3 regions of the Paenibacillus salivarius genome follow, and region 2 is predicted to be linked to each of the others. Evidence: predicted binding sites of a transcription regulator. Region 2 holds the regulator's gene; each other region holds the start of a gene.
The links. Region 2 encodes Rex, which represses fermentation and respiration genes when NADH is low (regulators of the CRP and FNR family bind a similar motif). Its sites were predicted from a motif close to TTGTGAAATATTTCACAA; they were not measured.

Region 1 (7,873 bases), 1.5 Mb from region 2:
GCGTCGGTTCATTATAGTCCACCCAGCTCCATGCGTATTTAGAATCCTTGACCGCTTCGAGCGGTATTCCTGGTTCCACCTGGTGATCATGCGTAATGCCCATGATTCGCAGCAAGCCGATCCCTCCTGTTTCCGGCATGGAATATGAATAAAAGCCAACCTGGACGGATTGGCTTTTTTGTCATATGTCATATGTCTCTTTCTTAGAAGAGCACCTTATATATCAATCCCGCAAGCACGGCCACGATCGGAATCGTGATGACCCAAGCGATAACGATTCGTCCCGCCAGCGACCATTTCACCGCCGAAAAGCGTTTCGCGGAGCCGACCCCGAGAATCGCGGATGTGATGGCATGCGTCGTACTCACCGGCAAATGAAGCAGAGTTGCGCCGAAGATTACGGTAGCACCCGTGATGTCGGCCGCAAAGCCGTTAATCGGTTCGATTTTGAAAATTTTCGTGCCCATCGTTTTGATGATTTTCCATCCGCCCACGGACGTCCCAGCGCCATGGCTGTTGCCGCGGACAATTTTACCCACAACGGAACCTCCATATGATCCTGAAAATCCGCCGTGACCAGCGCAAACGTGATGATCCCCATCGCTTTCTGGGCGTCATTCGTTCCGTGCGTGAAGCTTTGGATCGCCGCCGTTACGATTTGCATCGTCCGAAAGCCTTTATTGACCGTATGCGGACTGCGTTTGGCGAAAATCCACTTAAGTACCATCATAACTATATAGCCGACAACAAAAGCGATCAACGGGGACAGTACCAACCCTTCGATGATCGTAATAAAGCCGCTCCAGTTCAACTTCTCCGACCCGGCTCCGACAAAAACGGCTCCGGCCAGCGCGCCGATCAGGGCATGCGACGATGACGAAGGAATGCCGAACCACCAGGTGATCAGGTTCCAAATAATCGCAGCGAGCAAGGTCGCTATGAGCACCTCGAGCCCGTTATCTAGCTTGGCGGGGTCTGCCACGCTTCCGCCGATCGTCTTGGCCACCCCGGTAAACATGATCGCACCGAGAAAGTTCATCACCGCCGCCATCAAGATCGCCGTCCGCGGCTTCAATGCCCGGGTAGATACCGAAGTCGCGATCGCGTTCGCCGTATCATGGAAACCGTTGATGAAGTCAAAGCCGAGAGCCAGTATGATGACTATGATCATAATAAGTAAACTCGTATCCATATTGTTTTTTGCACAGATCTTGTTTCTCTATATATGAATCCGCGCAATCCCAACCTCCCGATAAATCGATTGAAAAGCAAGGCCTAGCTTATGAATTGCGCATAATAATGGATTCAAGCATATTCGCCACATGCTCGCAAGCATCCGTCGTCGTTTCCAGACGTTCGTAAATTTCCTTTTTCTTAATCAGTACGATCGGGTCCGTCACTTTGGCGAACAATTCGTTAATGCAAATTCTCAATAGCTCGTCCCCCTGGTTCTCCAGGTCGTTCAATCGTATCGTATGCTCGCGAATCGCCAGCAATTTCTTTTGAGACAGCAAATGAATGGCCTTTTGGATTTCGTACGCCGAATTACGCAGGATTTCCGCAAAACGAACGATATGCTCGTCCGGCTCGCTCAGGTGGTACATGAAGAAACGGGATACCGTCGCTTCCAGTCCGTCCATGACATCGTCCAACGTCGTCGTCAGGTTCATAATATCGTCGCGCTCGATCGGAGTGATGAACGTTTTGTTCAATTCAACTATAATGGTGTGGGTGTAGCTGTCGCATTTGGATTCGTATTCCTTCATTTGCTTCGCGAACTGCTCCACATCTTTAAATTCCGATACTTGCTGGGCGAAAAAATCAGCGGAATGTACGATCGTATCCGCCATGTTCTCCAAAGTTTCGAAAAAGATGTCCTTTTTCTTCCCTCGCATCTGGGTTCCCCTTTTCTTTATGTGTAGTTTTACACTCCTGTAACACACCTAGAATATCTTAACACAACTCGTCATATTATAGGAAATATTGTCGCAAACATTTCACCGAATCTTTATACTTGCTTTGCTTATATTTACCCTTTTGCTCCCCTTCTTATCCGTTTATTCGATGGTGACGTGACTATCGAAGCTCGGCTCATTAGGGACGACGTTAAAATATGTAGTTCCGGGCACGAACGGAAGCTCTTCATTGTTTTTCACCAAACGGATCACATCATCCGAAGCGTGAACCCATTGGCAGCGGATCACTTTCCCGCCCTGAAACAGAAGCGCGTCGCCGCCAAGATCAAGGTTGACGGCCAGCCGGCCCACATCGTCCAGCACCTTATGGTCGGCGCCCAGCACGACGACATTGGCCGCGGTCAGCGTTTCGCCCGTCTCCAGGTCCGTATGCGGACTTCCGTTAATATTTCGTTTATACAAATTGCTTTGCGGATCGTATTCGTACTTCACCTTGTAATTGTCCAGCTGGAACTTGACCTCTACCGAGTTTGCCGCTTCTCCCTCGACATTATCCTTCGTGTCCCGGAAAAGATAAGCCGGAACATTCGCATCCTCGATCGCATAATTCCGCTTTGCGGCTCCCTCCATCAGCTTTTCCACATTGGAATATAAATTGTGAGGCGCTTTACGCGTCTTGTCCCGCCAGAAATAGGCTCCGGCATTCGTAATCTCGTCGAGATCCTCCTTGTGCTGACGCTGAAGAATGGCGAACGCGTCATTGCTTGCGCCGGCATGGACAAGGACGCCGTGATAGCTTTCTCCGAGCTCGATCATATACGGCCGGATACTGCGGATCGGACCGATCTTCGCGCCATCCGCCCGGCTGTGGTAAATCGCCACCAGCCGGGTAACCCCTCCCTCGGCGAGCACTTCATATACGATATCGGCTCCGTCCAGGCCCGATTGCGGCCTGGCGGCCGGAGCATTGTTCACCATGATCGCCAGCGGGCGGCGGGTGAGCGGCTCCTGAAGAGGCATGCCTGTCAGCGGTGCCTTGTAAGGTGAAACTTCTTCAGGTTCCGATTCCGGAACGGGCGTAACCTCAGGCTCGGCAGCGACGGGGGCCGCGGGCTCGTCCATATTGGAGACGGCCTCACGGCTTCCGCCGCATCCCGAAACGAATAGCAAGCAAAGGGACAACATCAGCAGGATACGGCATGTGCGGGATAATCGTTTTATCATGATTCCTCCGGGATATTAAATGTTGCTCTCATTATACGTCGATTCATGACTCCGCGAAAAGGATATATTGAGGATCGGTCGATCGAACCTTGTGTAATTGTTTAAAAATTAGTATATTTTGTGTAACGATCCAAAGGAGAGGTGTACATGTTTGTTGAATGGTTGAGGAGCAATACGGTTGCGGCATGGCTGTTGGCTATTGTCCGGATTTATCTTGGATATCAATGGCTGACTTCGGGTTGGGGAAAAATCACGGGCGGCTTTGATGCGGAAGGCTATCTTCTCGGAGCCATCGAAAAAAGCGGAGGAGAACATCCGGCAGTGCAAGGCTGGTGGGCCTCTTTTCTGGAGCATTTCGCCTTGCCTGGAGTTGAAGTATTCAACTTTCTGGTTCCCTGGGGAGAGGTGTTGGTCGGGCTCGGGCTCATCCTGGGTCTGTTTACTTGGACAGCCGCGTTATTCGGCATGGTCATGAATTTTGCGTTCCTGTTCTCCGGAACGATTAGTACGAACCCGCAGATGCTGTTGCTTGAGATTTTTATCGTCGTGGCCGGCGCTAACGCCGGACGGATCGGACTCGATGCTTTCGTTCTTCCTTATTTGCGGCGGAGGTTTGGACGGAGAAATTCACACGATTACGGTAGACGCTCATTTCGGTAAATTCCTCCGTCCAGTTTCGACCTACCCGCCGAATCTCCAGCAGTTCAAACTTAAACTGCCGTATTCGTAATCCTGGAAAAGCTTCCGCGCCCGACGATCCGGGTCGGCTGCCCCCATTGCGTATAGCAGCGGGGCAAAGTGCTCGGTCGCATATGACGGAACGGCCTCCCGCGCATGGGGGGCTTTTTTGTCGTATTCGAACAAGGCGCGCAAATTCCAGTTGCTCAACTGCTCCCCGATCCAATCGTCAAAAAGAACCGCCCATGGGGACGGTTCGGCCCCCGAGCGGTTCATCAAGCGCAAATTGTGCACGAGCCCCCCGCTGCCGATAATCAGCACATTCCGTTGACGCAAATCGGAAATCATTTTACCGATCGCGTATTGTTCGGCCGGCGTGCGTGTGGAATCGACGGATAGGGCTACAACCGGGACATCGGCCTCCGGGAACATCGCCTTTAAAATTACCCATGCCCCGTGATCAAGGCCTCTTCCCGAGACCGTCCGAAACGGCAAATTTCCGGAATGGAACAAGGAGCGGATCTCCTGGCTGAGTTCCGGGCTACCCGGCGCTTCATAGCGTATTCGGTACATTTCTTCCGGAAAGCCGTAAAAATCGTGAATCGTCTTATGGACTTCATCTTCCGTCACTAGCTGGACCGGCGAGTCCCAATGGGCCGAAAATATAACGACAGCCCGCGGCGGCTCAAGCATTTCTCGTCCAAGTTGCCGGAGAAAATTCGTATAGTCGTTGCTTTCGATTGCCAGGGTCGGCGCCCCGTGCGCGATAAACAGTGCAGGCTAAGCCATCTTACCTACCTCCTGTCGAGACGGTCCGGATATATCTCCATTCTATCCCGAAAGCGAGCGATTTACCACTTTTTTCAAAATGATTTGAATTTCGTATCCCGTTAAATCATCCAGTTCTGCCAGTCGGTTTGCGCGGCCTCCAATCCACCGAGCCAATCCAAGGTTTTGCGGATCAGCTGATCCCGGGCTTCGCCCGAAGAATACGTGTGGTCCGCCTGAAAGATGATCTCCTTATCGCAGCGGCCTTCCTGCCGCATCCAGAACACCTTCTGAAACAAAAACGCATAGTCGACGGGGATCGTTTCATCGGATGTCCCGTGAATGACGAGCACATCTCCCGAAAATTTGACGGCTTCCTGAAACGGTTGATACGTACCCAAGGATTCGAAGAATACGGGAGAGAGGCGATATCCCAAATAATCGGCGGAGCCCTGTTGAACGGCGCGGTCGTATACTTTGCGCCCCGTGATTTTGACGATATCATTAAACGGGTATCCCACGGAGGACCAAAGGATCAAATTTTTGACCCGTCGGTCGCGCACCGCCGTAATCAAAGCGACCGCACCGCCAAGGCTGTGGCCGATCAGCGTCACCCGGGTCGGATCGATGTCGCTGATGCCGAGCGCGTAATCCAGCACGGTACGGGTTTGGGCTACCATGGATTCGATCCCCTCATTCCCGTATTCTCCGCTGCTCTCGCCGCAGCCGATATAGTCGAACCGCACGACAAGGTTTCCCTGCTTTGCCAGTTCTCTGGCGGTGTTTACGAATAACCGGTCCACGCCGATCCGGCTGCCGACAAAACCGTGGCAGATGACGACAAGCGGTACCCGCCCTTTGCAGCGGCTTTCCCTTTTCACCGCTTCATCCGCGTAATGAATGCTTGCCGTAATCTGCTCATGTTCATGATGAATCGTGATTTGCCGTTCCATGGCCGATCCCTCCTGGATTCCGAATGCTATTTTATATTAATCCGATAAGTTTAATCAGAATAAATGAAGTAAACTTATCTTAGCATCCGTTCGGAGGGCGTGTCAATCGGTTTTATTCATAGGATTGGGCAAAATATTTCCAGGTGAGGTTTTCGTCGGAACCATCCCGTTCGTCGGACAAATCTTCCCCCAGAGCGGATTCCATCATTTCATGCTCACCGAACACTTCCTCCAGATTGCCGCGAGAATTGCTGTTCAACAAATAACGGCGGGTTAACTCTGAATCATAATTGTCCATAGTTCCTGTACCTCCTTTGCCATTTTGTTGTAGTTTCGTCGCAACCTCCCCTTTTTTATTCCCTGTTCATGAAATAGACACACCCTGATGCTTCGGTCTTAGTGGTACGTACATTTCCGAAGTCCCTTGCGAACATGACAAAAATTGCAGTATACTACTGGAGAAAATCGGAAATTCCCAATCAAACTGGGAGAAAAGTTCAGATTTGTACTGCTTGGGAGGAGAGGAAATCATTGTACATTCATGAGATGATTCATGAAACAAAATTGTTGAGGCAGCAAATGAACCCGGCCAACGAGGCCTATTTCGGGGAAATGGTCATGTACATCCGCTCCGGTACGAGTTCGCTGACGGAAGCCAAAGGGGAAGAGGTCCTGCTTGATTTGGCAAGACAAATCATCAAAAATCAGGAGAAAGGCGTATTCGCCCGAGACCTGTTCGGCCCTGACGCTCAAGCTTACTGCCAGCAGCTGGCGGAAGACATCAACATGCGGAAGCCCCGCAGCACGAAGGAAAAAATCATATACTACACGATGATTCCCTGGGTCGCCCTGACTTGGGTCTTCTTCGTTTACATGATCACCGGATTTTTCAGCAAATGGTTCGGCGGCGAGCTGGAATATACGTTAATCAGCAGCGCTTCATTACTGCTTATCGCCGGGCTGTCGATCGTACTTGTCGAGTTGTTTATCCGCTATCTCGGTCCCGGCTCAAGAAAAAACAATGAGCACCAGGAGAACCCCCAACCGCGGAAATTCGATCCGAAATCGCTTGCCGTTTACCTCGGGATCGCCGTCGGTATCGTCGCCGTCGGATTGCTGCTCGGACGGATTATGCCGTCTTTTACCGTTTCCCCGTGGGACAGCCTTATTATTTTCGTCATCGGGATTCTGGGTCAAAAATTTATTTTCGGCCGGCGTCCCAAATCGTAAGTCCTTCGAAGGCCAAAAAAAAGGCCCCGCAACCGCGGGGTCTTTCGCATTTATATTTCCATTCTCCGATTGATCATGTAAGTGATAGCCCACACCATGAGCGCGACGACGACCAGTTCGAAGACGATAGTCCCCCCATTGAATCCCGTCAATTCCGACGCGGTGATTTCCGTACTCGTTCCGCTCGGTCCGGTTTCGACTCTAAATACCCCAAAATTATAGAAGTTACCAACGTCTCCCCCGAATAACCTGCTCTCAATAAAACCGAACACATTCTGGATGACAAAGAAAAACAAGATCGCGACCCATGATCCCGCTTTGCCCCGGATGCTGACCATGGCGCCCACGGTAATCGCCAGAAAGATCGTAATCATGAGCAGCGTATATATCCATATTCCCGACAAAAGGACATAAAACATTTCCTTCGCACTCACGCCCTCAAGAAGCTCCTCCAGACCAACAAATGACGTGTAATCCAGCACGAGTGCATGGACAAACATCAACGCGAGCAGGAGAAGGAGAGAGACCAAGGAAATCAGAATGGCGGAAAATACCGCCCATACCGGGTGAAGCGGCAGCAGCCTGCGGTGGTAGGCTTTCAGATTGTGTTCGAATGTTTTGCAGCCCAGAACGATGAGAAATATACCGGCGCAAGCATACAACATGATGGACAACGGCAAAATCGCTTGCGTTCCCCAGTCCTGTCTAATTCCGAAATATGCGATCAGCGCCTCCAGAATTACCAGAACGACGGCCACGCCAAGATACGTATTCGCATTTCGCTTCCAGTCGTATTTCAACAAATTGATCATGACGAAAACACCTCTTTGAACATGTCGTCGACGCTTTTACCGTATTTCATGCGCAAGTTATCCACTTCATCCTGTAGCACCAGCGATCCGTCCTTGATAAAAATCACTTCATCAAATATCCGCTCGATATCGCGAACCAGGTGAGTGGAAACGATCATGCTGCTGTCCTCATCGTAAAATTCGACGATCGCATCCAGGATCTTGGTCCGGGCCACCGGATCGACGCCGCCGATCGGCTCGTCGAGCAAATATAACTTCGCTTTCCGGGACAGCGTCAAAGTCAATTGCAACC
Region 2 (7,873 bases):
AAACGCGTTTGATCGACAATGTCCTTTTAACGAAGAAGGGGGAAAATCTCCATGTATAGAACGATGATGAAATCAAAAATTCATCGGGCTACGGTCACCGAAGCGAATTTGAACTATATCGGCAGCATTACGATCGACGAAAGCCTGATGGAAGCGGCCGATTTGCTTGAAAACGAAAAAGTGCAAATCGTTAACAACAATAATGGGGCTCGGTTGGAAACCTACGTCATTCCCGGACCTCGCGGAAGCGGCGTCATCTGCCTGAACGGAGCGGCTGCGAGATTGGTTCAGCCCGGCGATAACGTCATCATTATTTCTTATGCCCAAATGTCGGCGGAAGAGCTGAAAACCCATAAACCGACGGTAGTGTTCGTGGATGAAAACAACCGTCCGGTTGAAACGGCCAGCCAGGAGCTGCACGCCACCGTCCGCTAACTGAGGCCCGCTATGCAATTACTGCCTGCGGGAATGAAATCGGCGCCCGAAACAAAAAATGAATACATGGCGCACTGATTTCATTTTCGTTAAAGGTGGGATGCGGATGATGTTTCAGCATATGTTTGCGGAAATGAATGAAATGTTGGATGATATCATAAAATTTTACCCGGTTGCCATCGGCGATCAAAAGCAGGAGCTGGCAAGGAAATGGCATCTGCTCAAAGCGATGAGCGACGGCATCATTGAAGAATGGCTGAACTTTGAAGAAAAAATGGCCGAATTCCGTCAAACCTGGGCCAGCTTGGCCGGCAGCTGCGAAATTCCCGAAATGAAATGCGGTGCGTTCGTAAAAGGGCAAGGCTATTACAAGCTGCTGATGTTCCGCCAGGCTCTGGAACAATTTCGCGCGGTGCTCGACGAGTTTCCGGACAGTGCCGTGGCTCGGACTTACCTGGCCATGTGCCATATGTATCTTGACGAGTGCGGGGAAGCCGTGCCGCATTTCTGGAAGGTGCTGGAGGGCACCGAAAATAAACGCCTCAGATCCATTATTTATAATGCGCTCGGATGCATCGAAGCGCAGCGGGGCGTTAGAACCAAAGCGAAGGAATATTTTACGCTGGCCCATGTTCACGACCCTTCGCTTGCGGAGCCGCTGGCAAACCTGGAGGCGTGCATGCACAGCTCCGGCAAGCTGAAATACGGGAATGAACTGACATCATTGTTGTAAGAACGAGGAGCGATGCTTAGTTTCCTAACAGGAACGCATCGCTTTTGTTTTGTCCTTCGGCCGGGAAGCCCCAAATGTGAACAATTTTCAAAACGGCCTACTTCTGTTATGCTTTAAAAGAGACTGGAACGAAAGGGACATATGAAGTAATGAAATATGCCGTACTCGATTTTGAAACGACAGGCAACCAGTCCTCTGATGTCATTATTCAAGTGGGGCTTGCCATTATAGATGATAGTTTGACGGTTTCCCGCGTTTTTCATTCTTATGTAAAACCGGGCATCCCGATCCCGCCGTTTATCACGAAACTGACCGGGATTACGGAAGATGACGTCAAAGATGCGCCGGAGCTGGATGAAGTTATGATGGAACTCGTCCCTTTGCTGGATGACGCCGTTCTCGTCGGCCATAATGTGGCTTTTGACTTCAACTATTTACAGAGCGCTCTGGATAAATCGGGATATTTGCCTTTTACCGGGCGGATTCTCGACACGATGGATTTTTTGAAAATCTTTTTTCCGTCGTTAACGACTTACCAGCTGGGCATGGTCGCCTCCGAATTCGGGGTGGAGCATGAACGTCCTCACCAGGCGGACAGCGATGCGCTTGCGACCGCGCTTATTTTTTTGAAGTGCCTGGAAGAATTGGCCGGATTACCCTTAATTGTCCTTCAACGGCTGGCGGATTTATTTGCCGGGGAGGATAGCGACTTGGGCTGGTTTTTTGATGCGATGCTGCAGGAAAGGCAGTTGAATTCGGAACCAAGTCCGGACGGGTTTACGTATTACCGTCAGTTCGCGCTTCAGGTAGACGACTGGATGGATATCGAGCCTGCGAGAAGCTCCATGCTTGGCAATCCGCTGCAGGACGTTTCGTTCGAACAGTTCATGGAGCAGGTCAAGGAACGGCTCAAGGAAAAGCTTCCGGACTATGAAGAACGCGAAGCGCAGAGTGTCATGCTCGGCGAAGTGAGCCGAGCTTTTGACGAGGACAAGCACCTGCTGGTCGAGGCGGGCACGGGAACGGGAAAGTCGCTGGGTTACTTGCTTCCGTCGATATATCATAGCGTGAAGCAGGACGAGAGGGTCATGGTCAGCACCCATACGATCAATCTGCAAGAGCAGTTAAGGGAAAGGGACATTCCTTTGCTGACCGAGGTCGTGCCGTTTCCGTTCCGCGCGGCCGTATTCAAAGGCAGACAACACTATTTGTGTTTGCGCAAATTTGAACATAAAATTAGTAGAAGAGATTTTGCCACACCGAAAGAAGAGGTGATGACGGCCGCGCAATTGATTGTGTGGCTGGCGCAGACGGAGACGGGGGATGACGAGGAACTCAACCTCGGCAACCGCGGCGGAGACTTCTGGGAAACGGTGGCCAGCGAATCTGATTCCTGTCTGGGACGCGCCTGCCCGTGGTTTCGTAAATGTTATTATCATAAGGCGAAGCATGAAGCCGGGGTGGCGGATGTGGTCATTACGAACCATTCCAAGCTATTCACGGACATTCAGGCAGGCCACCAGCTGCTTCCCGCCTATGAGCGGCTCGTCATTGACGAAGCGCATCATTTGGAGGATGTGGCGGGAAAACATCTCGGGTTGCAAATGAAATACTTCACGGTGGTTCATACGCTTACACGGCTTTATAAGGACAGCAAAACGGGGCAATTCCCGAACCTGAGAACCATGCTCCAGCAATCGGGCGCCGAAAAATCCGCGGAGTGGTGTTCCGTCATAGACAATCTGTATCCTTCCCTGCTCGATGTGAAAGAACATTGGGACCGGTTGTCGGAGCAGTTGTTTGCGCTTATGCCGGAACGCGGAGATGCTCCGCCGGGAGAGCCGGGCCAATTCGTTTATCGGCTTAGACCGGACAAGAAACCAAAGGGTTGGGACGCGCTCGTCGCTCTGGAAAACCAGATTTACGTCACGCTGGGCGATGTCCTGCGAAAAGGCGAAAAACTTTTGGCCGAATTGAAGGACGACGAACAGGATTTGGGCTACGAAAGCCTGATCACGGATATCAACGGGCTGCTTAAGGATCTTGGAACCGAACGCGACGCCTTGCGTTTCTTCATGAAGCTTGAGGATATCAATACCGTGTATTGGATCGAAGGAAACGGCAATTTCCGAAGCAAATCGCTGCAAATTTTTGCCGTTCCGATCGATGTCAGCGCGCAGTTAAAGGGCTATTTCTTTGATGTGAAAAAAAGCGTAGTCATGACCTCTGCTACTTTATCGGTCGATAAATCGTTCCAATATATGATCGACCAATTGGGCTTGACGGATGCCTCCGAGCAGGGAAAGCTGATTACGTCGATGCTCCCCTCCCCGTTCAATTACCGGGAACAGGCATTGCTTGTCATTCCGCGGGATTTTCCGAGCGTGAAGGGGAACGTGGGCGACGACCACTTTGTGAACACCCTGGTACGCTCCCTTGCGGATACGGCGGCCAAAACCAAAGGACGGATGCTGGTATTGTTCACCTCCTACCGGATGTTGAGGCAGGTGTACGACCCATTGAAGGAACTTCTGGCGGATGAAGGCATAACCGTGATCGGACAAGGCATGGACAGCGGTAGCCGAACCAAGCTGACCCGCCGTTTTCAAGGGCAAGAAGCATCCGTATTGCTAGGCACAAGCAGTTTTTGGGAAGGGGTGGACATCCCCGGGGAAGCTCTCACGTGTCTCGCGATTGTCCGACTGCCTTTTCAGCCGCCCAACCATCCGCTCGTGGAAGCGAAGAGCGAACGGCTTCAGCAGGAAAAGAAAAATCCTTTCATGAAGCTGTCCGTACCGCAAGCCGTCATCCGATTTAAGCAAGGCTTCGGACGACTGGTCCGTTCTTCTCAAGACCGCGGCATCGTGGTTGTTTATGATACACGCATCCTTGAATCATACTACGGTAAATACTTTTTGTATTCCTTGCCCGGACCGAAGATGGAGCATATGCCGCTTACGCAGATGGTTCCGCGCATATCGGAATGGCTGGACGCCGAAGACGGACAGTAATCGTTGTTCAAATCGTACCAATGAGGGGGAAATATATAATGAAGTCGGAAAAAATTTCGGATGCCGTGGTGCGCAGATTACCCGTGTATTTACGCTTTCTAAATGAGCTCAGCCGCCGGGAAGTCCCGACGGTGTCTTCACAGGAGCTCGGTCAAAAGCTCGATTTAAACCCTGCTCAAATCCGCAAGGATCTTGCTTATTTCGGGGACTTTGGCCGCAAGGGAATCGGTTATGACGTTTCCTACTTGATCGAAAAGATCCGCCAGATTTTGAACCTGGACCAGCAGATCAACGTGGCCTTAATCGGTGCCGGTAACCTCGGGCATGCGCTGTCCAACTACAATGCTTACTTGAAGGATACGATGAAAATCGTCGCTGTTTTTGACGCTTCTCCGGACAAAATCGGAAGCCAAATCAACAATATAACGATTCAGCCGATTGATGAGCTGGTGGAAACCGTAAAAAACAAGCAAATTCGGATCGGTATTATCACGGTGCCCGCTCCGGAGGCTCAGCGTGTGGCTGATCAACTGGTTGCCGCGGGAATCGGGGCGATTTTGAATTTTGCTCCTATTATTCTTAAGGTCCCTTCAGACGTGCGCGTACATGCGGCCGATTTCACAACCGATCTTATGAGCTTGGCTTACTATCTGGATGGCGGAAAGGAATTAAAAGAACATGACACGAAAGTGGCTGATTAAAGACGGAACCTTCGCGGTGCCTGACCGGGAAACACCGGTCATCCGCGGTTACATGTTGATCGAAGGCAGTACCATTACTTATATCGGAGAGCAGCGCCCGGAAGGCGTGGAGGGAGCGGAAACCTTTGACGGCAAAGGCTTGCTGTTCCTCCCGGGGCTGGTCAATACGCACGGGCACGCGGCGATGTCGCTGCTGCGCGGTTACGGGGACGACATGGTGCTGCAGGAGTGGCTGCAAACCAAAATGTGGCCGATGGAAGCGAAATTTACCGGCAATGATGTATACTGGGGGACTGCGTTGTCCGTCTTGGAAATGCTGAAAGGCGGCACGACGACTTTCCTGGATATGTATGATCATATGGATCAGGTAGCTTCCGTCGTGGAGCAGTCGGGCATTCGAGCCGTGCTCACGCGCGGAGTGATCGGCTTGTGCCCGCCGGATGTGCAGCAGCATAAACTGGAAGACGCGATTGCGTTCGCCAAAGGCTGGCACGGAAAGGCGGACGGACGGATTACGACGATGATGTCGCCGCATGCTCCTTACACCTGTCCGCCGGACTATATCGAAAAAATCGTTCAGGCGGCGCATGACCTGGATTTGCCGCTACATACGCATATGTCGGAAACCCGGGCAGAGGTGGAACAAAATGTGGCGGATTACGGAGTACGGCCGGTTCAGCATTTGCTGAACCTTGGGTTGTTCAGCCGTCCGTCATTGGTCGCTCATGCCGTTCATCTGAACGACGAGGAAATCGAAATATTGGCTGCTAACAAGGTGGCCGTTTCCCACAACCCGGGCAGCAATCTCAAACTGGCCAGCGGCGTCGCCCGCGTTCCGGAACTGCTTGCCGCCGGGGTTACGGTATCGCTCGGCACGGACGGTCCGGCCAGCAACAACAACCTCGACATGTTCGAGGAAATCAGGTTGGCAGCTTTGATTCATAAAGGGGTTTCCGGTGACCCGACAGCCATTCCGGCACGGGAAGCGCTGCGGATGGGAACGGAGTACGGGGCGAAGTCGCTCTATTTGCAAGACACCGGTAGATTGGCGGCAGGCATGAAAGCCGACTTCATTGCGGTAAATACGGAGCAGGCCCATTTCCTGCCGCGTACCGATTATATATCCCATGTGGTATACTCGGGCGGAGCCAAAGACGTAGAGCATGTTTGGGTCAACGGCAAACAAGTCGTAAAACACGGTATGTGCCTCACGCTGGATGAGGAAAAAGTCCGTTTTGAAGCACAGGCCGCTTTCGAAAGCCTTCTTGGCCGCTAGGGCGTAGCGGATGATAATGTTCATGGGGAAAGGAAGAGAGGCTTGAGGAACAGAACCAAATGGATCCTGATCTCCATTCTGATTTTGGCGCTCGCGCTCTTTGGCCTTCACCGCTTTTATCTTTATGTTCAGCAGGATATATGGCAGGGAGAGGAAGCGGCTGTCCGGCAGGCTAAAGAACAGACCGGGCTCGTCTCTTCCACAAAGGTATGGAAATCGGTTTGGGACAGTGTGTGCTGGGTTGTCGAAGGCAAGGATGAATCCGGGCAAGAAATCATAGTTTGGCTTCCGGAAGGCGGAGAGCCGATCGTCAAGCCCCTTTCCGAAGGGGTGTCCGAATCGGGGATCCGGAAGATCATTCATACGGATTATCCAGGTATAACAATCGTCAGATTGGTGCCTGGAATTTATAACAATGAGTTGGTTTGGCAGCTATTTTATAAGGAAAAAGCGCATCATTTCTACCGTTTTTTCCGGTTCAGCGACGGTAGCGTTCTGGACGAAGTATTTACGCTGCCGAACAGATAACCGGAAAGACCCGCTTACGTACGCTGAAAAGAGTGTCCGTAAGCGGGTCTTGTTTTTTACAAATTATTTATGGAATCCAGAATTTCTCCAACAGTAACATCGCTCAATTGCTTTAACAATTTGTCGGCTTTCGTTTTCTTCCGCAGTGAGCCGCCTAATACGATTTCGACTTTCTGGTCCTTATCAATAAGTACGGAATCCACTTGTAAGGCTTGACTTAACAATCCGGTTATGACCGCAAGCTGCTGAGGGGTTAATCCGGACAGAAAACCTAAATCCGCTTTATTGAGCTGCCGCTTGTCATTTTTGTTGTTGTTATTATTATTGTTGTTGTCAGAACGTTTAGGCATGTCATCCCCCCCTGCGGAATTCATGTTTCCCTTATACAGTGACGATCGCTTGTGCCCCTGCTCCTCCTTCTTGACTCCCAATGCCAAGAACAAACGAAACACTGATCACGACGACGACAATTAGAGTTATGATTCTCTTCGATTCGTCATTGTCCATCTTTTATCCTTTCCTTTCCGCAGGCCAATACTTCATACTCTGGCTGTTCCCGTTTATGTATATCATATTTCCGGTCAACCAAAAAGGTGAGGGCATGCTTCAACATTACTTATCAAAAATTTGAAATAAACTCACAACTTTCATTAGAAATCGTATATATAATATGATATACTCAATTCTGTTGGTTTAATATATCACCTATGATATCAATTAATATAGATTAAGGGGGACTGTGACGTGAAATTGCGTGTAGGACCTGTCGTGGCGAGTGTGGCGGTATCCGCACTCCTTTTATTTGGAGGTTGGTTTGGTTACAAGCAGTGGGCTGTGGAGAGCCCGTTTGAACATAAAGTGAACAGCTATGAAGGGGTAAAAAGTGTTCAAGCTGATATTACCCCAAAAAAGGTAGACTTGAAACTCGACTTGGAACCGGGCTCCGACTTTGGAGGTTTGGTCCGTCAAATCGAGAAGGATGGCAAAAAATATATCGGAAGCCGCGAATTGAAGCTGACCGTGGAGGAGAACTCGTCCGAGAAGCTGGATCAGGTTTGGGAGCAAGCCATGTTCCCGATCGCCCAGGCGATGGAGAATAAAGCTTATACGGAGATCACGGCAACTCTGGACAAGCTGCAGCAGAGCGAAAGCGGATTGTCCGCCAAGGCGGATATGGACGACAAGAATG
Region 3 (7,873 bases), 2.7 Mb from region 2:
CACGTCTCCGGAACCTTCGTTTCCTCGGTGGAATCGACAAGCCAAACTCCGTTTTGTTTGACGACATTATAGGTGTAAGAAGTGCTCTTGTATGCCGTATCGGACAGGGCTCCATTTTTATAGATCGTACGTTTGAAATATTTAGTGACCTGAAGCTGGTATAGGTCGTCCGAAACTTTTTTGGCATCCAGCAGCTTGTAGATCGGTATGCTGAACGTCGTTTCCGAACCGTTTGCCTTTGCCTGATTCAGTGCGATCAGCTGGTCGTTTACGATTTTGTACACGGCATTTTTCGAAGTCGTGTCATAGGTGACGTATGGTTGGAGATAGCTTATATCTCCCGAGCTCATCGACGCCGACCAGTTGATTTGATAGTTTTCCATCGCGCGCGCCACTTCGGGATCATCGATCAGCTTTGGAGTTACGGTGACGCCGGCTTTGGCGAAGTATTTGCCGTTTAAAAGAGACAGCGCTGCGGTGCGCGGTTCCTTCTTGTCGATGTCGGAACGGTACTTGACGATATACTGCGCCTTTTTCTTTTTAAAAATAGACTGATAGAATTGGCCGAGCTGCCCGATATCGGAGCCGATCGAAATATAATCGCCGTTCGTTCCTTTCGTAATGGCTTCAAGCTGGTCATCCTGCTCAATGCCGACCGCGTACACCGGAACGCCCAATTGGTTGGCGTTATGAATGACCGTCTGCGGATTCAGGTAATCCCGGTTTTCGATATTCTCGTTGCTGCAATTTTCCTGGCCGTCCGTAAATACGACGACATATTTGGAGCCGGTCTTCCCGTTGTAGGCGGTGTTGTGGACGGCTTCGTCGATCGCCCGGTACAGGGCCGTACATTGCCCTTCGGCATTCAACGCATTGATTTGAGGCTCGATCTCTTCCGGGTTGCTCGTGAAATCGGACTGCATCATCTCCGAAGCCCCCGCAAAGCTCATAAATCCGATCAAGTCGTTTTCGGTCATCGAAATGTTGCCGACGAATTGCCGCGCCTGCTGTTTGACGAGGTCCATCCTGTCCGCCATGCTGTTGCTGTTGTCCATCACGACATTGATGCTGAGGGATTCGTTCACCTCTCCCATTTTGGCAGCTTCGGTAATGGCGACCGGCTTGTCGTTTTCCGTAAGACGGAACAAACCGGCTTCAGGATCCAAGTTCTCCATTAGATTTCCAAAAGAGTCGTAAAGGGAGAAATAGACGCGGATCTCGGGATACTGGTCCGTGTTGTAGCTGACTTCACTCATTCGCAGCGATAAAGGCTGAGGCACCTCGTAGCCGGATTCGGACTGTTTGCCGCGGAAGGCGATCATCAGTTTTCTTTTGTCTGTCGTGCCCGGTTGTTTATGTAAGTTTGCCGCTTGATATGTAATGATCAGCCGTTCATCCTGATCTGCGGAAGGCGTTACCTCCGTGATGGTTTGAGGTGCTCCCTCCTCCGTGATGGAGAAGTCCTCCTTGGCGTATAAGTCCCTGTTTCCGTTTCCGATATCGACCGATAATGTGACCACGGGAAAACCGGAGGTATCGACATCGCGGATTTCAAGGACATCGCTAATCCCGGTCTCGTTCGCGTTCTCTCCGGAACCGTTCCGTGCCGAGTTGCTAGAAAGCGAAGCGTCCGAATTTCGAGCTTCCTGCTTTCCGGGAAAAATGGATGAAAAAAGAAAATATCCGCCCGCCAAGACTACCAGAAGGGCTGCGGTCAAAGCCGTAAAAAGGATCGCTCCGCGCTTCCCCGGTTTCGGGGGAGATTGGTTCACGACGGGTTCCGCTGTCCCGATGACCGCAGGGTCCGATGGTGAACTTGAATTCTCCGTGGGCGGTTCAACGGAAGTCCCGGGCCGCTTTTCTGCCTGGACGTCGTCTCCTTTGGCGGTGATCCCCGTGTTGTCCGGCGATTCCTTTCCGATCGGCTCTCCGCAACTTGTGCAGAACGACAGGCCCGCTGAGAGAGCAGTCCCGCAATGAATACAGTACATGGAAATGACAACCCTCCCAAAAGACTATAAAAATAGTATGTTTTATAGGTAATAAGACTTAAATCAGTATATCATCCCTAGTTCATGAATTCGACAAGTTTTTTTCTATTTTGACTTTGGCGGGAGTGTAGTATAGAGGCCGGGGGAGAGACTGATTCGTAGATGTTTATATCATTCAAGTTTCGGAGGGATCGGAATGAACAAAACACCATTGTCGAATGCATCCAAGCGGCAGCCTTCGCAGGACGGACCGAGAATCAGCCGGGAGAAGGCGACGATCAAGCATATGATTCATATTTATTGCAAGAGGCTGCATCGGGATTTACGTACGGATGACGGGCTATGCCCCGAATGCCTGAAGTTGGAAAGCTACGCGATGAAGCGCTTGACGTTTTGCCAGTTCGGAGAGGATAAGACGACATGCGTGGATTGCCCAGTCCATTGTTATGCCCCGCCGCAGCGGGAGGCGGTGAAGCGGGTGATGAGATATGCGGGGCCGCGGATGTTGTGGGTCCACCCGGTATTGACCATTCGCCATATGTGGGATGGACGAGCCCGGAACCGGAGGACAAACTGAAGAAGACACAATTTTTTCACAGTCGAAAATAGGGGCCAAACCCGCAATATATCTGGGTTTTTAAGCATTTTTCACACATACGACAACTAACTTGTGATTCTTGTCACAAAATTATTACTTTTACCCCGTGTATCTTCATAATTCCGTGATAGAATTCACATTAGTTAAGAATTATTATTGCGGAAAGAGGGAAGAAAGCTATGGATCCGTTAGTGCTGGCAAGATTACAGTTTGCGGCGACGACGATTTTTCACTTCTTCTTCGTGCCTCTCTCGATCGGCCTGGTGCTCCTGATCGCGATCATGGAAACCATGTATGTCGTCAAGGGGAAAGAAGAATACAAAAGAATGGCGAAGTTTTGGGGGAAGCTGTTCCTCATTAACTTTGCGGTCGGGGTAGTGACAGGGATCATTCAGGAATTCCAGTTCGGGATGAACTGGTCGGACTATTCCCGCTTTGTGGGTGACGTGTTTGGCGCGCCTTTGGCGGTGGAAGCTCTGTTTGCTTTCTTTATGGAGTCAACCTTTATCGGTCTATGGATTTTTGGCTGGGAGCGGTTGTCCAAAAAGGTTCACCTGCTCTGCATCTGGCTGGTAGCGCTTGGAACGACGATGTCGGCTTTTTGGATTTTGACGGCCAACTCGTTCATGCAAAGACCGGTCGGCTTTACGATCAACAACGGACGCGCGGAAATGAACGATTTCTTTGCTCTGATCGGAAACGGCCAGCTGTGGGTCGAATTCCCGCACACGGTGCTCGGTGCTTTTGCGACAGGCGCATTCATGATTACCGGGATCAGCGCGTACAAGCTTCTGCGCAAGCAGGATGTCCAATTTTTCAAAAAATCGTTTACGATCGCCGTGATCGTCGGTTTGATCGCTTCTTTTTCGACAGCGTTGTTCGGTCATCAGCAGGCACAATACCTGGTTGAAACGCAGCCGATGAAAATGGCCGCTTCCGAAGGGCTCTGGGGCAAGAGCGGCGATCCTGCGCCGTGGACGGTCTATGCTCATATCGATTCGGAAAATCAACAAAACAATTTCGAGATTAAAATTCCTTATTTGCTCAGCTTCCTATCCTACAGCAAGTTCTCCGGCGAAGTGAAAGGGATGCATGAACTGCAGGCGGAGTATGAGCAGACTTATGGACCAGGCAACTACATTCCTCCGGTTCGCACCACGTTCTGGAGTTTCCGGATCATGATCGCGGCCGGCTGCTTAATGATCGTGCTCGGCATGTACGGCGCTTATCTGGCATGGCGCAAAAAGCTCGATCGGCCGAATAAATGGTTTTATCGTTTTATGCTTTGGGGTATTTCGCTTCCGTTTATCGCCAATACGGCGGGTTGGGTCATGACGGAATTCGGGCGTCAGCCTTGGACCGTATTCGGTCTGATGCAGACGAAGGACAGCGTATCGCCGAGCGTCACCTCGGGACAGCTGCTGTTCTCGCTGATTGCTTATCTGGCGATTTTCACCGCCTTGGCGGCCGTAATGATCTTCTTGTTCGTGAAGACCATCAAGAAAGGGCCTTATTACGAGAGTGCTTCTGACGATCACTCGGCCGATCCGTTTGCGAAGGAGGGATACCATGTCTCTTAATGAACTTTGGTTCGTGCTGGTAGCCGTACTGTTCATCGGGTTCTTTTTCCTGGAAGGCTTTGACTTCGGGATTGGTATGAGTACCCGTTTTCTCGCCAAAAATGATATGGAACGCCGCGTTCTGATCAATTCGATCGGCCCGTTCTGGGATGCGAACGAAGTTTGGCTGCTGACGGCGGGGGGCGCGATGTTCGCGGCTTTTCCGAACTGGTATGCCACGCTGTTCAGCGGATACTATACGCCGCTTGTCGTTCTTTTATTCGCGTTGATCGCCCGCGGGGTAGCGTTTGAATTCCGTGGCAAGGTAGACAGCGGGAAATGGAAGACCACTTGGGATCTTGCGATTTTCATCGGCAGCTTGCTGCCTCCGTTCCTGCTTGGGGTCGTGTTTTCCGGTTTGCTGAAAGGCTTGCCGATCGACGGCGACATGGAAATGAAGGCGGGCCTGTTCGATATGGTTAATATATATACATTGGTGGGCGGAATTACCGTCGTCGTGCTGTGTCTCGTGCATGGTCTGATGTTCGCTTCCTTGCGGACGACCGGCTCTTTGCGTGACCGGGCCCGCAAGCTGGCCCACAAGCTGATGATTCCGCTTGCCGCTTTGCTGGTTATTTTCGGCGTCATGACTTACTTCCAGACGGACGTGTTTGAAGTGCGCGGTCTGCTCATCGGAATGATCGCCGTGGTCGGCCTGATCTGCTTCCTGCTGGCAGGCTGGTTCATGTCGAAGAAGAGAGATGGCTGGGCGTTCGGAATGACCGGGGCTACGATCATCCTGGCGGTATCCTCGGTGTTTGTCGGCCTCTTCCCGCGGGTCATGATCAGCTCGATCAGCGAAGCGTTCTCGCTGACGATCGATAACGCGGCTTCCGGGCAGTATTCGTTGAAGGTAATGACGATCGTGGCCTTGACGCTGCTTCCGTTCGTGTTGGGATACCAGATTTGGAGCTATTTTGTTTTCCATAAAAGGGTTCATGAAAAGGAGCATCTGGAGTACTGATGGGTCGCGGACTAATGAAGTACAAGGGGATCAAGCCGGTAATGGCGGTCATGGCTGGCCTGACCCTCATACAAACCATTGCTATCATCTTGCAGGCAAAATGGTTGGCGGAGGTCGTCTCCGCCCTGTTTGCCGGCGCCAAGCTTCAGGAACAGGCCGGCAGAATCGGCTTGTTCCTGATTGCTTTTATGGCGCGCCAGGCATGCGGATTGCTGATGCAGAGAACGGCGTATCGCTTTGCGGAGCGGACGTCGGAGTCCCTGCGGGAGCAGGTGTTGTCCAAGCTGTTTGAGCTAGGACCGAGGTTTGCCGGCAAGGAAGGAACGGGAAACCTCGTTACGCTCGTTTTGGAGGGCGTGACGAAATTCCGGAACTATCTGGAGCTGTTTCTGCCGCGCATGCTGGCGACGGGAATTACGCCGGTGCTGGTGCTCGTGTACGTATTTACGCTGAACCGGACGTCCGCCGTGATTCTCGTTGTGACGATGCCCATCCTGATCATCTTCATGATTCTGGTGGGGCTCGCCGCGAAAAGGCAGACGGAACGGCAGTGGCAGACCTACCGGACGCTGTCCAACCATTTCGTCGACTCGCTGCGGGGCTTGGAGACGCTGAAGTTTCTGGGGCGCAGCAAAAAACACATCGATTCGATCGAACGGGTCAGCGACTCGTACAGGGGAGCAACGATGCGAACGCTTCGCGTGGCGTTTCTGTCCTCGTTTGCGCTCGATTTCTTCACGATGCTGTCTGTGGCCTCGGTCGCGGTCAGCCTTGGTTTGCCTCTGGTGCAAGGACGGATTGAGCTGCTGCCCGCGTTGACGGTGCTGATTCTGGCACCGGAGTATTTTCTGCCGGTCCGCATGGTCGGCGCCGATTATCACGCGACGCTGGACGGCAAGGAAGCCGCCGAGGCGATGGAGGCTGTGATCGGTGCGGCGGAGGAAGAGGCCGGCAAGGCCGCGCCGGTACCGTCCGGAGCGGATATGTCCTGGACGCCGGGCAGTTCGATGGTGCTGCGGGGTATCGGCGTGACGCATGAGGCGGAAGGGGATATGGAAGCAAGCCCTTCGCTGACAGAAGTGGACTTATCCATCCAAGGAATGATGAAAATAGGCATTATCGGGGAGAGCGGTGCCGGCAAATCGACGCTGATCGATGTGCTTGGCGGATTTTTGCGGCCGACCTCGGGTGCCATTACGCTGAACGGGGGCCCCGAACTGGGCGATTTGTCCGCGGAGGACTGGCGCAGACAGATTACGTACATCCCTCAAAAGCCTTACATTTTCAGCGGAACGCTGGCGGACAATATCCGGTTTCACAAGCCGGATGCCTCGTTGGACGAAGTGAAGCGGGCCGCCGAGGCGGCCGGGTTGGGCGCGCTGATCGCCGGGCTGCCGGGCGGACTGGACGAGCAGATCGGCGGCGGGGGGCGGCCGCTCAGCGGAGGGCAGGAGCAGCGCGTGGCGCTGGCCCGGGCGCTGGTCAGCGAACGGCCGGTCATTCTGCTCGACGAGCCGACGGCCCATCTCGATATCGAGACCGAGTATGAATTGAAAGAAACGATGCTGCCGTTGTTTGAAGGCAAGCTCGTCATTTTGGCCACCCACCGGCTTCATTGGATGCGGAATATGGACCGCATCGTGGTGATGGAGCGGGGGCAGGTGGCCGAGACCGGCACGCATGAGGAGCTTATGGCGCGCCGGGGGGCTTATTATCAACTGGCGGCTTCGCTGAAGGAGGAGATCGAATGAACGGACAGGTGCGGGAGCAAGGGCAGGAGCGGCAAGGCGAAAGCCTGCTGCGGTCGGAATGGATCGCCCCTTATTTTCGGATGTACAGCGGCCGGTTCGCGCTTTATCTGATCCTTGGCATTTTAACGCTGTTAACCGCGTCGATGCTTATGTTCACCTCGGGATTTCTGATCTCCAAATCGGCGACGATGCCTTACAACGTGCTGCTGGTGTATGTGCCGATCGTCGGCGTCCGCGCGTTCGGGATCGGCCGGGCCGTCATCCATTACGTGGAACGGTTGGTCGGCCATGACGCGGTACTGCGGATCCTGTCCAAAATGCGCGTCCGTCTCTATCGGATATTGGAGCCGCAGGCGTTGTTCATCCGTTCCCGTTTTCGGACCGGAGACATCCTCGGCGCACTTGCCGACGATATCGAGCAGCTGCAGAACGTTTATATCCGCACCGTATTTCCGAGTTTGATCGCGTTAGTGCTGTATGCGGGGGCGGTAATCGCGCTGGGCGCTTTTGATGTGGTTTTTGCGCTTCTTGTCGCTGCATACATTTTTGTTCTGGTTGCGGTGCTTCCTTATATCTCGCTGATGCTGACGCGGAAGACGGACGCCGAGATCAAGCGGGAGCGGAACGGTTTGTACCAAAAGCTGACCGACGCCGTCATGGGCATCGGCGAATGGATGATCAGCGGCCGGTCGGGAGACTTCCTGCGCGATTACGGACGCGACTTAGAGACCGTCACGCGCAAGGAACGGAAGCTGAGAACCTGGGCTCGCTGGCGGATGCTGATCGGTCAACTGGTGGTAGGGATTGCGGTGGTTTCGATGATCTGGTGGTCCGGAGGGCAAGCGGCTTCCGGACAGATTGACCCGACGCTGATTGCCGCGTTCGTGCTGGTTGTATTCCCGCTGGCCGATGCGTTTTTGCCGGTATCCGAAGCCGTCCAGCGGCTTCCC

Region 1: a site for Rex is predicted at 3,230-3,247, ahead of ACSFXJ_RS04720 (DoxX family membrane protein). Genes of this name have one in related genera too.
Region 3: a site for Rex is predicted at 2,660-2,677, ahead of ACSFXJ_RS24205 (cytochrome ubiquinol oxidase subunit I). Genes of this name have one in related genera too.

The regions. Positions count from the first base shown of each region.
Region 1 is NZ_CP195592.1:1,033,596-1,041,468, reverse strand. It holds gene corA (magnesium/cobalt transporter CorA) at 1-115, opposite strand, end outside; partial or broken gene ACSFXJ_RS04735 (anion permease) at 204-1,192, opposite strand; gene ACSFXJ_RS04730 (DUF47 domain-containing protein) at 1,281-1,895, opposite strand; gene ACSFXJ_RS04725 (DUF3048 domain-containing protein) at 2,058-3,140, opposite strand; gene ACSFXJ_RS04720 (DoxX family membrane protein) at 3,288-3,800, shown strand; gene ACSFXJ_RS04715 (dioxygenase family protein) at 3,822-4,592, opposite strand; gene ACSFXJ_RS04710 (alpha/beta hydrolase family protein) at 4,709-5,539, opposite strand; gene ACSFXJ_RS04705 (hypothetical protein) at 5,652-5,837, opposite strand; gene ACSFXJ_RS04700 (DUF1129 family protein) at 6,071-6,769, shown strand; gene ACSFXJ_RS04695 (hypothetical protein) at 6,820-7,581, opposite strand; gene ACSFXJ_RS04690 (ABC transporter ATP-binding protein) at 7,578-7,873, opposite strand, start outside.
Region 2 is NZ_CP195592.1:2,512,880-2,520,752, forward strand. It holds gene panC (pantoate--beta-alanine ligase) at 1-59, shown strand, start outside; gene panD (aspartate 1-decarboxylase) at 52-435, shown strand; gene ACSFXJ_RS11365 (tetratricopeptide repeat protein) at 542-1,168, shown strand; gene dinG (ATP-dependent DNA helicase DinG) at 1,318-4,179, shown strand; gene ACSFXJ_RS11375 (redox-sensing transcriptional repressor Rex) at 4,218-4,880, shown strand; gene ACSFXJ_RS11380 (amidohydrolase) at 4,858-6,156, shown strand; gene ACSFXJ_RS11385 (cell wall elongation regulator TseB-like domain-containing protein) at 6,199-6,684, shown strand; gene ACSFXJ_RS11390 (hypothetical protein) at 6,741-7,034, opposite strand; gene ACSFXJ_RS11395 (hypothetical protein) at 7,429-7,873, shown strand, end outside.
Region 3 is NZ_CP195592.1:5,213,895-5,221,767, reverse strand. It holds gene ACSFXJ_RS24215 (VWA domain-containing protein) at 1-1,991, opposite strand, end outside; gene ACSFXJ_RS24210 (nitrous oxide-stimulated promoter family protein) at 2,188-2,568, shown strand; gene ACSFXJ_RS24205 (cytochrome ubiquinol oxidase subunit I) at 2,769-4,169, shown strand; gene cydB (cytochrome d ubiquinol oxidase subunit II) at 4,159-5,172, shown strand; gene cydD (thiol reductant ABC exporter subunit CydD) at 5,172-6,923, shown strand; gene cydC (thiol reductant ABC exporter subunit CydC) at 6,920-7,873, shown strand, end outside.